Methylorubrum populi: one gene and its partner. The protein of the gene in region 1 interacts with the protein of each later gene in a pairwise test. Links are inferred from orthologs where the notes say so. Each region holds a gene or a part of one and is shown on either strand. Other genes may lie near its edges. The genes, in order: MPPM_RS15650 and sfsA.

Region 1 (6,400 bases):
GCACCCTCGGCATTGCCCGCTCCAACGTGTCGAACTCGCTGAAGGAGCTCGCGGCCTGGAACCTGATCCGGCGGGTGCCGGTGATGGGCGAGCGGCGCGACTTCTTCGTCGCCGAGACCGACCTGTGGGAGATGGTCACCCGCATCGCCGCCGGCCGCAAGGAGCGGGAGATCGACCCTGCCCTCAAGGCGCTGCGCGAATGCGTGGCCGAAGCCGAGGGGGACCCACGGGTCGGGGCCGTGGCGTCGCGGCGCCTCAAGGCGATGCTCGACTTCACCCAGACGCTCGACGGCTGGTACGCGCAGATGCTGAACGTGCCTCACAACACCCTGGCCAAGCTGATCCGACTCGGTGGCCGGATCGTCCGCTACCTGCCCGTGAAGTCCGAGACCTGACCTGCCACGCCCCGGCGGAATCGCCGCCCGGACGAATGGCATGGGAGGATGTTTGAGGAGGCTTCTCCATGCGCAATGCCGCGGAACGGGCTGCCCCGGCCCAAGCTCCGGTCCGCCCGGCCGAACTGTTCGACCTGCGCTTTCGCGCCCTCGTCCCGGAGGCGGATTGGGCGCGGCTGCCGCCGGCGGTGCGCCGTCGCTTCACCAAGCGGCTCGGCGCGGGCGAGAGTGCGGTCTATGCCGGCCGAGTCGTCGAGACGCATCTCACCGTGCTCGGCTGGCTGCTGGCACAGGGCCTGCGCCTCGTTGGTGCGCCGCTGCCCACCGCTCGCATCGCCAATGTTCCGAGCGTGGTCGCCGTCACCCAGGACCGCGGCGGCAGCGGACAGATCTGGACGCGGCTCTACGCCCGCAGCGCCGGCTTTCCCCAGGCGATCCACTCGGCCAAGCGTTTCCGGGGCCCGACCGGCCTCGAGGAGCGGGTCGGCGCCGGGCTCGGGATGAGCCTGCGGGTTCTGGTGGAGGATCGGGCGCTCGTCTTCCGCAGTGAGCGCTACTTCATCGACCTGCCGGGCTTCCGACTGATGCTGCCGCGCTGGCTCACGCCGGGGATCCTGACCGTCAGCCACTGCGCGACCGGCACCCGCAGTTTCCGCTTCGTGCTGGAAATCCGCCACGCTTGGCTCGGTCGTCTGCTGCGCCAAGAGGCGGAGTTCACTGATCAGGTCGAAGCGTGCGACGAGATCAGCGACGTCCCGGCCCCGTGAGGCTCAGACAACGAGGCGGGCGCCGGTCGGACGGTCGACGCCCCAGATCTTCTCGAGATTGTAGAAGCCGCGCACCTCGGGTCGGAAGATGTGGACGAGGATGTCGCCCGCATCGATCAGCACCCAGTCGCAGGCCGGCATACCCTCGACTCGGGCATTGCCGAATCCCTTCGCCTTCATCTCCTGAATGATCTTGTCGGCGATCGAGCCGACATGGCGCTGAGAGCGGCCGGATGCGATGATCATCGTGTCGGCGAGCGACGTCTTGCCCGCGAGGTCGATCTCGACGGTTTCCTCGGCCTTCATCTCGTCGAGGCATCCGAGGGCCAGGGCCTTCAGGGCGTCGGAGGAGGCGGTCTCGGTGTCGGAGCCGGCGGCTCCCGGCTGAAGGTGTGCGGACAGGGTCTCGGTTCCCGGCAATCGGTTTGTGGCGACGCCGCCACCGCCTGAAATTGGCGGCTTTCGTCCCGCTTTTCAAGCGGGCCGAACGCCCTAGGCACCCGTCCGCAACGCCGTCGAGGACAGTTCCGAGCGCGGACCGTGCAGGAAGGACCAAGCCGGCGGGCGCCGGGCCGCGAGCGTCACCGCCTCGGTCTCCGGAATCCGCGCCGAAGCGAAGGCCTGCGCCGCCCGTGCCGCCGGTGCCGCCAGGGTGTGACCGGGCCGGTCGATCACCGCGACCGGCATCAGCGTCAGGATCTCCTCGAAGCGGCGCCAGCGATGAAGCGAGCCGAGGGAATCTGCCCCCATGATCCACACGAAGCGCAGGGTCGGCCGGCGGCGGACGAGCCAGCGCAGGGTCTCGACGGTGTAGCGGCTGCCGATTTCCGCCTCGAAGCCGGTGACGGCGATGCGCGGGTCGGCAGCGAGCGCCCGCGCCTGCGCCACCCGCTCCTCCAGCGGCGCGAGCAGGCCACGGTCCTTCAGCGGGTTGCCGGGCGTGACGAGCCACCAGACCCGGTCGAGCCGCAGCCGCCGCAGGGCGGTGCGGCTGACATGCAGGTGACCCGCATGCGCCGGGTTGAACGAACCGCCGTAGAGGCCGATCCGCAGGCCGGGTGCGGCCGGCGGGAGTCCGAGTGCGCGCAGAGGAGCCGCCGTTAGCGCGTCAGGGCCGGGTCTGGCCGCTGCCGTGGACCCGGTACTTGAAGGTGGTGAGCTGCTCGACGCCGACCGGACCGCGGGCATGCATCCGGCCGGTGGCGATGCCGATCTCGGCGCCGAAGCCGAACTCGCCGCCGTCGGCGAACTGCGTCGAGGCGTTATGGGTCACGATTGCCGAATCGACCTCGTTGAGGAAGCGGGCGGCCGCCTCGGCGTCGTCGGTGATGATCGCGTCGGTGTGGTGCGAGCCGTTGGCCTCGATATGGGCGATGGCCGCGTCGAGCCCGTCGACCACCTTCGCCGAGATGATCGCGTCGAGATACTCGGTGCGCCAATCCGCTTCGTCGGCGGGCGTCACCCGCGGATCGACCCCTTGCGTCTCCGCGTCGCCGCGCACGGCGCAGCCGGATTCGAGCAGCGCCTCGACCAGCGGCTTGAGGTGGGTTTTGGCCACCGCCGCATCGACCAGCAGCGTCTCGGCGGCGCCGCAGATGCCGGTCCGGCGCATCTTGCTGTTGAGGAGCACCGTGCGGGCCATGCCGAGATCGGCGCCCTCGGCCACGTAGACATGGCAGATGCCGTCGAGATGGGCGAAGACCGGCACCTTGGCCTCGGCCTGGACCCGCTCGACGAGGCTGCGCCCGCCGCGGGGCACGATGACGTCGACGCAGCCGCCGAGGCCCGTCAGCATCAGCCCGACCGCCGCCCGGTCGCGGGTCGGCACGAGCTGGATCGCGTCCGCCGGCAGGCCGGTGCGGGCGAGACCCTCGCTCATCGCCGCGGCGATGGCGGTGGCGGTGCGGTGCGAATCCGAGCCCGCGCGCAGGATCGCGGCATTGCCGGCCTTGAGGCAGAGCGCGCCGGCATCCGCCGTCACATTGGGGCGGCTCTCGAAGATGACGCCGACGACGCCGAGCGGCACCGAGATGCGCTCGATCAGCAGACCGTTCGGCCGCTCGAAGGCGGCGAGCTGGCGTCCGACCGGATCGGGCAGGCCGGCGACCTTCTCCACCGCCTCGGCGATGGCCGCGACGCGGCCCTCGTCCAGGGTCAGCCGATCGATGATCGCCTTGGTCTGGCCCGCGGCCTGTGCCGCGGCAACGTCCCGCGCGTTCTCGCGCAGGATCGCCGGGGCGCTGGCGCGGATCTGCTCGGCGATGGCGCGCAGCGCCAGATCCTTGGTCTGCGCCGACGCGAGTGCCATCGCCCGGCCAGCGGCGCGCGCGCGCCGGCCGATCCCGGCCATCAGCGTTTCGAGGTCGTCGGCGTCCGCAAAATCGGACTTGAGGTTCAGGACAGGCACGTTCCCGCTTCCCGTCTGGCGCCGATCGAGCGGCGCGTTTGAGCATTTGAGTGCATATGCACCCTCCAGCGCCCCTTTGCACATCGCCCTGGGGTTGAACAAGCGTCGATGTTAACTTGTCTGACCCGAACGGGGCGCCTCAGGTTCCGATCATCGCGAGATCGTCGCGGTGGATCATCTCCGTGCGTCCGGCCTGAACCGACGCGGCGGCGATCTCGCGGCTGGAGCGGCCGATGATCGCGGCGGCGTCGGCACTGTCGTAGGCGACCAGGCCCCGGCCGAGGATGCGTCCCTCGGGGCCGCGGATCAGCACGGTATCACCCTTGGCGAAGCTGCCCTCGATGGCCACCACGCCCACCGGCAGCAGGCTCGCCCCGCCTTGGAGCGCACGGGCGGCGCCGGCATCGACGACGAGGGTGCCGGAGGCTTCCAGCGACCCGGCGATCCAGGTCTTGCGCGCGGCGGTCGGGGTCGAGCCCGACAGGAACCACGTGCAGCGCCCGCCCTCGCGCACAACGCGCAGCGGGTTCTTTCCGCGCCCATCGGCGATGACCATGTGGGTGCCGCCGCTCGCGGCAATCTTGGCGGCCTCGACCTTGGTGCGCATGCCGCCGCGGGACAGCTCCGAGGCGGGGCCGCCGGCCATCGCCTCGATCTCCGGTGTCACCCGCTCCACCACCGGAAGGTGGCGCGCCTGCGGATCGGTATGGGGCGGGGCGGTGTAGAGGCCGTCGATATCGGAGAACAGCACCAGGACGTCGGCGCCGATCATCGTGGCGACGCGCGCGGCCAGCCGGTCGTTGTCGCCGTAGCGGATCTCGGCGGTGGCGACCGTGTCGTTCTCGTTGACGACCGGCACCGCGCGCACCTCCAGCAGCTTCTGCACGGTGGCACGGGCATTGAGGTAGCGGCGGCGCTCCTCGGTGTCCTTCGGCGTCACCAGCACCTGACCTGCGACGATGTCGTGATGTCCGAGGGCCTCGGTCCAGTACCGGGCCAGCGCGATCTGTCCGACGGCCGCCGAGGCTTGGCTCTCCTCGAGGCGCAACGCGCCGGGAGGCAGTCCCAGCACCGTGCGCCCGAGGGCGATGGCACCGGAGGAGACGACCACCACATCGACGCCGCGGCCGTGCAGGTCGGCGATGTCCTCTGCGAGCGCGGCGAGCCACGCGTGGCGCAGGCGCCCGCGCGCACGATCGACGAGGAGGGCCGAGCCCACCTTGACGACGACGCGGCGGAAATCTTCGAGAGCGGGAGGACGGACCTGGGTCATGCGACAGTCGTGACGGGAGCGCGGCGGACAGGAAGACGAAGCCGCCTCCTGTGCATGAACCGTCCGTCCTTGGCCAGCACCTCGGCGCGTGCGGGGCACCGCCCCGCCTCCGAGGCATGCAATCTGCGCGTGCCGGCCTCGCAACTGGATCAAGCGCGATGAACGGCGGTTCCGCTCTTATCGCCCGCATTTGATTGGCGTTCCCGAAAAATCGTGCGCATGCACGAACGGGCCGCCTCGCGGCGGACTCGGATCTCCTGGGGTGCCAAGTTGTCCGACCGTGCCCTCCTCGGTCGCAGCGTCCTGATCGCCGAGGACGACTACTTCTGGGCCGACGAGCTTCGATGCGGCGCGCGCAGCGCCGGAGCGAATGTCCTCGGCCCCTTCGCGACGGTCGGGGACGCCTTGAAGCTCGTGGAATCGGCGGCGGTCGTGGACGGCGCGATCCTCAACATCGATCTCAGGGGCGAGCACGCCTATGCCGTCGCCGACCGGCTGATCGAGCAGGCTGTGCCCGTCCTGATCGTGACCGGATACGACGAGGCCGCACTGCCCGTTCGTTACGCGGGCGTGCGACGGCTCGAGAAGCCGGTCGGCATCGAGGCGGTGATAATGGCGATGCGCTCGCTTCTGACTCGTTCTTGACCGGCCGGCGTCAGGCGATGATGGCGGGTCGCGCGATCAGTGCATCTCGCGCAGGAGCCGCTCCGCAACGACCTTGACCGGCGGACGGCGGCTGATCAGCACCGCGAAGCGCGACTGCTCCGGATCCGACTCCACCTGGGTGCGCGCCCAGGCGACGAGGAACTTGAGATACTCGGCCCCGAGAAGGCGCGTGACCGCCGGGTCCGCCCACCAGCGTCCGACATCGAGGCCGTCGGCGACGACCGGGTAGGGAATCAGCGTCTCGCCGTCGCGAAGGGCGTGCCGCAGCTCCACGAGCGTGCGAGGCATGTGGTAGCTCGACGTCACGACCGCGACGGTCTCGAAGCGGTGGCGCCGCATCCAGCGCCGGGTCTCGATGGCGTTGCCGATGGTGTTGCGCGCCCGGTAATCGAGATCGACGCAGCAGGTGATCCACTGCTCCTGGGCCGGGTTGAGACGAACGATCTCGTCGCGGGTCGTGCGCTCGTTGACCCCGGAGATCAGGAGCCGCCGGCCGTGGCCGGCCGCGAGGAGATCGATGGCGTCGCCGACCCGCTGCGAGCCTCCGGTCATGGCGACGATGCCGTCGACGCCGTCCAGGCTCGGCCGCTCGGCCTGCTCGACCACCGCGACGAAGGCGAGGAACCCGCCCGCCAGCGCCAGCAGGCCGAGAACCGCGAGGCCGACGACAGCCTGGAACAGACGCAGGCCGCGGGTGGGACGCGCGCGTTCGTCAGTCATCCGGGCGGCAAAGGTCGGCGTCGCTCCACGGTCCGACATCACGGCCCAGGGCCATCCGAGCGCCTCGTATGCGGGATCGCAGGAGGAGCGGATCGGGAGCCGGCCGGGGCCGGCCGCCTGTCGGCGTGGCGCTCGCGGAAACATCTCGGACGGAACTGGGGCTCATGACGGT
Region 2 (6,301 bases), 2.9 Mb from region 1 along the record:
ATTGGCTCGAGGGGCGCCCCTGGGGCAGCCTGGGCTGCTTCCGGCTTGAGGGAACGCTGAGTGACGAGGCGCCGGTCGTCGACGGCAGCGCCTTGCGCCGGAAATTCTCGCTCTTCCTCTACCTGCCCGACGGTTCGCTCGTCGGCTTCTGGCATTCCGACGGCATTCCGACGGCGGCGAGCCCCATCGTCGGTCTCGGTTCCGAGGGCGAGGCCGCGATTCTCGCGGGCTCACTCGAAGGCTTCCTGGCCAAGCTCGCCCGCAACGCGTTCTCGGATTCAGGTTGGAGCGACCTCGCGGCTGACGATGACGACGAAGAGGACGAGGAAGACGAAGGTGATGGAGGCGAACTGACGCCGGTCGCGGACGAAGCTGCCCGTGACGCGCTCGCGGAATGGCTCGCGGCCCGGATCGGGGCGGAACGCCTGAACGAATTGGCGAGCGAGGAGTGCGACTCGACGGCGTTCGCGGCACGGATGGAGGACTGGATGCAGGAGCGCGAGGCCAACTGGGCCGCGCATCCGATCCTCATCGAGATCGGGCGCGCCCTGGCCGCCCACCGTCCTCCCGGCAGAACTCCGTGGGATCGGACCCGCCTGAGGGCCGCACTCGTCGGGACCCTCTGCGAGGTACAGGTTTATCGCGCCGGGCCTCAACCGGTCCCGGAAGCCGCCCAGGTCGAGCCGCTCCTGCGTGCCCTGCGTGACGAGCAGCAGCGATCCGATCCCGATCTCGGCTTCTGGTTCGAGGTCCACCTCGCGCTCGATGGGCAGGGCCGCATCCTGCCCCGCTTCGACTACCAGGTCCGTCCCGAGATCGGCGGTGCGCCCGCGCCGGTTGAGGAGGCACGGTCCGATCTCGCGCGGGCGCCGCGCCCGGCACGATGGGTGCCGGGGTGGCTCGCGCCTGCGAGCGTATAAGAGTCTCGCCGCTTCGTTCAGAGCGGCCGGACCGCGTCGAGGGTCAGCGTCCGTGCCGCCGCGCCACAGGCGAGTACGCGAAGCGACACCTTTCGGCCGACGGTCAGGATCGTTTCGAGAGATTGCTTGACCGCGCCGTTGGTGGCGGCGTCGAGGGTCCGATAGCCGTCCTCGACGTTGATGAAGCTCCGCTGACCGGACGGCTCCTCGATGACGACGGATTGAAGATAGAGGCCGTCGCGGCCGAACTCCCGCTTCGCGATCCGGCCCGTCAGCTTGGCCGGCAGGCAGCCTTCGTCCGAGGAGAGATTGCTGAGGGCGACGACCTTCCCCCCGGCATAGGTCAGCTTCGGCCGTGCCGCAGCCGCACCGCCGAATACCAGCAGAAGGATCGCGAGAAGGATGAGCGCCGTGGCGAAGGCGTCCGCCACGAGCGAGCGAACGGCGCCGCTCCCCGCAATCTGCGAAGTCCGACCAAACATGACCGATTCCCGAAGCCCGCTCAGAGCTTTGGCGCGGATCGGGTTCCGGCGGCAGTCCGCCAAACGATCTACCACTGATAGGCCAGGATGACCCGTCCGCGCCGATGCGGGTAGGCGCGCTCGGGACGCTGCGGGGTTAGGGACGCTGCGCGAGGAACTCCAGCACGCCCTGGCGGTGCAGCCGGTCGCCGACCGCCGTGGAGTGGTCGCGATTCGGCAGGTCGAGGGCGCGCGCGTTCGGCATCAGCTTCGCCAGTTCCGGTCCGGACCCTGCCACCGTGTCGAGCGTGCCGACCGAGATCAGCGTGGGCGTGTCGATGGCCGAGAGTTCGGCCCGCGACAGCGTCTGCCGCGAGGCGCGGATGCAGGCGGCGAGGGCGCGCAGGTCGCTCTTGGTCTGCTCGGCGAAGGTGCGGAAGGTCGCCGCCGTCGGGTTCGGCGCGGGCGCGCCGGCGGGCGCCTCCAGCGCCTCGGCGATGCCCTGAGGCAGGCCGCGCCCGTCCACGAGGTTGAAGCCGAGACCGCCGATCAGCAGCGAGCGGACTTCCTCCGGATGATCGAGCGCCATGTGCGCGGCGATGCGCGCGCCCATGGAGTAGCCCATCACGTCCGCGCGCGGGATGTCGAGGTGGCGCAGGAGCCGCACCGCATCGCCCGCCATCTGGTCGGAGGTGTAGGCGGCGGGATCGTAGAGCTTCTCGCTCTGCCCATGGCCGCGGTTGTCGAGGGCGATGACGCGATATCCGGCCTCGGTGAGATACCGAACCCAGAGCGTATTGACCCAATTCACCGCGTGATTCGAGGCGAAGCCGTGGATCAACAGGATCGGGTCGCCACCACCCGGAGCCCCTTCCTTGGCCGGCACGTCGATAAAGGCGATCTGCACGCCGTCGGAATCGAAGCTCTGCATGGGTGTGTCTTCGGGTGCCGCGGCGCCGATGTCAAAGCCCCGGTGAAGGCTTCGCGCGACAACCGTCGGAATTTGGCGCCGGGCTTCTCACCTTCGCCCGACTTGCCGCCGCCACAACGGGCTGGCATCACCCCGGCACGATGACCGACACTTCGCCCTACGGCACCTACGCCCCCACCGGCCTCGTCGCGCGGATCGCGGAGCGAACCCAGAAGCTTCCCGAGCAATCCTGGCGGGCACGCCGGATGGCGATGTTCCTGCGCCGCCTCGCCATCTCCATGCTGCGCGGCCGCCCGCTCGACGTCGAGCGCTACGGCGCGCGGATGCGGCTGCACCCCTACAACAACAACTGCGAGAAGAAGGTGCTCTTCACCCCGCAGTTCTTCGATCCGCAGGAGCGGGCCCTGCTGAGGCAGCGTCTGAGCGAGGACGCCGTGTTCCTCGACATCGGCGCCAATATCGGGGCCTACGCGCTGTTCGTGGCGGCCTTCACGGGCCCGCGCGCCCGCATCCTCGCGGTGGAGCCGCAGCCCGACGTATTCGACCGGCTGACCTTCAATATCGGCCAGAACCCGTTCGGGACGGTCAAGGCGATCGCCTGCGCGGTCGCCGACAAGGGGGGCGAGCTGACGCTGTTCATCGATCCGCGCAACCGCGGCGAGTCGAGCGTGAAGATCGTCGGCACCCACAAGAATGCGACCGTGCGCGTGCCGGCGGTGACCCTGGTGGATCTGTGCCGCTCGGAGCGGATCGAGCGCATCGATGCGATCAAGCTCGATGTCGAGGGCGCCGAGGATCTGATCTTGGAGCCGTTCCTGCGCGATGCGCCGGCTTCCCTGCTGCCCTCGCTGCTCATTATCGAGAACGGCGCCGACCAGTGGCAGACCGACCTGCCGAGCCTGCTCCAGAAATACGGATACCGACAAATCGCCCGCACCCGGCTCAACCTGATGTTCGAGCGGGCGGAGCCGGCGCGCCCGGCGTGAGGATCGACACGGGGGCATCGATCACGACGCCCTCCGGACCGACCGCGCAGGCATAGGCGTAGGCCTCGACGCCCGCCGCCAGCGCCGCCCGAAGCGCGCGGTCGAAGGCCGGGTCGATGTCGCGAGCGACGTCGAAGGCCTCGGCCCGCATCTGGATCACCACGATCAGCATCGCCCGTCCGCCCGCGGCGACGACGCCGGCCAATTCCTCCATGTGGCGGGCCGAGCGGGCGGCCTTGCAATCGGGGAACTCCGCGAGCCCCGCACGCCGCATCAGATGGCAGTTCTTCACCTCGACATGGCAGGGCGGCAGGCCGCCGCCGCTCGCCAGGAAATCGACGCGGCTCGCCTTGCCGTAGGCGACCTCCGGACGGAGCGTGTCGTAGCCCGCGAGCGGCGCGAGTTGTCCTTCGCGAAACGCCTCCGCGACCAGCGCGTTGGGCCGCGCGGTGTTGATGCCGACCCATTGCGGTCCGCCGGGCAGATCCGCCTCCACGAGCTCCAAGGAGAACCCGAGCTTTCGCGCCGGGTTGGTCGAGGGCGAGAGCAGCACGCGAAACCCTTCCGCGTTGAGGCCGAGCATCGCGCCCGGATTGGCGCAATGCGCCGTCACCATCGTACCGTCGGAAAGCGTCACGTCGGCGAGGAAGCGCTTGTAGCGCCGCACGAGGCGCCCTTCGATCAGGGGGGAGGGGAAGCGCATCGCGGGCGGGCCGGGGCGTGACGAGGTGGGCTTTCGCTTTCGCGCATCCGCGCCCTAGCTTCCACCCGTTTCCCTGCCCCCGAGGCTCCATGTCCCAGAGTTCCAGCTCTCCGAGCTCCGATGTCACGGCCGCCGTCCTCGTCATCGGCGACGAGATTCTCTCGGGCCGCACCAAGGACAAGAACATCGGCACCATCGCCGACATGCTGACCGAGATCGGCGTGGACCTGCGCGAGGTGCGCATCGTTCCGGACGTGAAGGCCGAGATCGTCGCGGCGGTGAACGCGCTGCGGGCGCGCTACACCTACCTCTTCACCTCCGGCGGCATCGGCCCGACCCACGACGACATCACCGCCGACAGCGTGGCGGAAGCCTTCGGCGTCGGCATCGACATCGATCCGCGCGCCCGCGCCATGCTGCTGGAGCGGCACCGGCCGGAGGACCTCAACGCGGCGCGGCTGCGCATGGCCCGCATCCCGGACGGGGCCGACCTGATCGCCAATCCCGTGTCGAAGGCGCCGGGCTTTCGCATCGGCAACGTCTTCGTCATGGCCGGCGTGCCGCAGATCATGGGGGCGATGCTCGACGAGATCCGCCCGACCCTCACCTCGAACGCGCCGGTGATCTCGGAGACGATCGAGGCCGGTGCGATCCCCGAGGGCAATTTTGCGGGCGGCCTCGGCGAGATCGCCGCCGCGCACGGCAGCGTCTCGATCGGCTCCTATCCGTCGATGACGCCGGACGGATTCCGCAACCGCATCGTCGTGCGCGGGCGCGACGCGGAGGCGGTGACGGCGGCGCGGGCGGCGGTGGAGGACCTGCTGTCCGGACTGCGAACCTGACGGCGGGTTCGTCTGGGTCGGCGGCTGGGGCGCCGCCACGACGTCCCGTCCGGCAGAGCCGGTCAGATCGTCGGAGAGGCGGACGCTCCCGTCCAGGCGCAGGACTGCACGAGCTCGGCCGAGAACACGGCATCGAGCCGGCGCCGCTCGGCCTCGACCACCGGTCCCTCCACTAAGACCGGACGACAGCGGGCGGCGGAGTCCGCCGACATGCCGTCAGGGTCGTGCAGGGGCTCATCGGAGCCGGCGAACCACGGCCGTGAACCGAGATCGAGGTAGCTCTCGGCGCCTAAACCCTCGGCGAACAGGATGTCGTGGGCATCCAGTTCGACGTGCCAGTAGGTGACGGCCTCGACCGGTATCCGGGCGACGCTGATGCCGTTGACGAGGCACATCACCGGCACGAGGAGTCCGCCGGAACCGTCGGCCTCGGCCCCGACCAGCACGGGGTGGCCGGGGGAGAGGTAGAGGTCGCGCGCGGGAAGGCCGTCGCCGAACGCGCCGGTGCGGATGCGGATCGGCTGCTGATTGTGGGGCAGGGCACGGCCCTGGCCGTCGAGGGTGCGTGAGCCGACCCAGCGGATCGGGCGCGAGGCCCCGCCCAGCGTGACCGCGCGGTCGCCGACCACCAGTTCCTCGACGGCGACCTCGCCGCGCGCGGTGCGGATGCGGGTACCGGTGGCAAAGCAGATCACGTCGGCCACGAACACGTCGGTCGTGTTGTTGGTATCGCCGGGCACGAGATTGTTGGCCTGGCTGTCGAAGGCGACGCGGCTGCCGTCGGCCGAGAGGGCGAGGGTGCTGCCGTTGCTGGGACCGTTGCCCTGCGTGCCGTCGGCGGCGGTCGAGACGCGGGTGAGCGCGCCGGTGGTCAGATCCTTGACGAAGGTGTCGGTGGCGAGATTGCTGTCGCCCGCGACCAAGCTGGTGGCCCGGCTGGTGAACGCGACCTTCGTCCCATCGGCGGAGATTCGCGGAATGCCGGTGGCATCGGCATTGCCCTGGGTGCCGTCGGCGGCAGTGGAGACGCGGGTGACCGCGCCCGTGGTCAGGTTCTTCACGAACACGTCGGTGCGGCCGTTGGTGTCGCCGGCCACGAGGTTGTCGGCGCTGCTGAGGAAGGCGACGAGATTGCCGTCGCGCGACTGCGTTGCGCTGAAGCTGTCGCCGTTGCCCAGGCTGCCGTCGGCGGCGGTCGAGGCGTTGGCGACGGCGCCGGTGGTCAGGTTCTTGACGAAGACGTCGGAGCGACCGTTGGTGTCGCCGGCCACGAGGTTGGTGGCGGTGCTGTGGAAGGCGATGCTGCGCCCGTCCCCGGCCAGCGAGAAGGAAATGCTGAAGCCGTTGGCCGGCGTGCCGTCGGCGGCGGCCGAGGCGCGGATGATCGCGCCGGTGTCGAGATTCTTGACGAAGACGTCGAACGTCTGGTTCGCGTCGTTCGGCACGAGATTCGAGGCT

Evidence for each region.
Region 2: the proteins of MPPM_RS15650 (region 1) and sfsA interact in binary tests that used the Escherichia coli proteins (3 or more experiments, as listed by UniProt). The link is inferred for Methylorubrum populi from one-to-one orthologs.

The regions. Positions count from the first base shown.
Region 1 is NZ_AP014809.1:3,407,434-3,413,833, reverse strand. What follows is about bases 1,421-4,385. They hold MPPM_RS15650 (glutamate-5-semialdehyde dehydrogenase), read right to left. Parts: upstream 3,570-4,385; coding sequence 2,271-3,569; downstream 1,421-2,270. Other genes in these bases: proB (glutamate 5-kinase), read right to left, coding at 3,709-4,385; MPPM_RS15655 (nicotinate-nucleotide adenylyltransferase), read right to left, coding at 1,655-2,215; rsfS (ribosome silencing factor), read right to left, coding at 1,421-1,582. Outside these bases: MPPM_RS15670 (GbsR/MarR family transcriptional regulator), read left to right, coding at 1-395; MPPM_RS15665 (DUF4166 domain-containing protein), read left to right, coding at 464-1,162; more of rsfS, read right to left, coding at 1,166-1,420; more of proB, read right to left, coding at 4,386-4,842; MPPM_RS15640 (response regulator), read left to right, coding at 5,113-5,487; MPPM_RS15635 (YdcF family protein), read right to left, coding at 5,524-6,228. UniProt on the Escherichia coli protein: Catalyzes the NADPH-dependent reduction of L-glutamate 5-phosphate into L-glutamate 5-semialdehyde and phosphate. The product spontaneously undergoes cyclization to form 1-pyrroline-5-carboxylate.
Region 2 is NZ_AP014809.1:516,459-522,759, reverse strand. Bases 2,129-4,994 are described here. They hold sfsA (DNA/RNA nuclease SfsA), read right to left. Parts: upstream 4,002-4,994; coding sequence 3,255-4,001; downstream 2,129-3,254. Other genes in these bases: MPPM_RS28770 (Hint domain-containing protein), read right to left, coding at 4,906-4,994; MPPM_RS02335 (competence/damage-inducible protein A), read left to right, coding at 4,091-4,843; MPPM_RS02345 (FkbM family methyltransferase), read left to right, coding at 2,453-3,298; MPPM_RS02350 (alpha/beta fold hydrolase), read right to left, coding at 2,129-2,312. Also shown: MPPM_RS02360 (hypothetical protein), read left to right, coding at 1-920; MPPM_RS02355 (hypothetical protein), read right to left, coding at 938-1,402; more of MPPM_RS02350, read right to left, coding at 1,539-2,128; more of MPPM_RS28770, read right to left, coding at 4,995-6,301. UniProt on the Escherichia coli protein: Binds to DNA non-specifically. Could be a regulatory factor involved in maltose metabolism.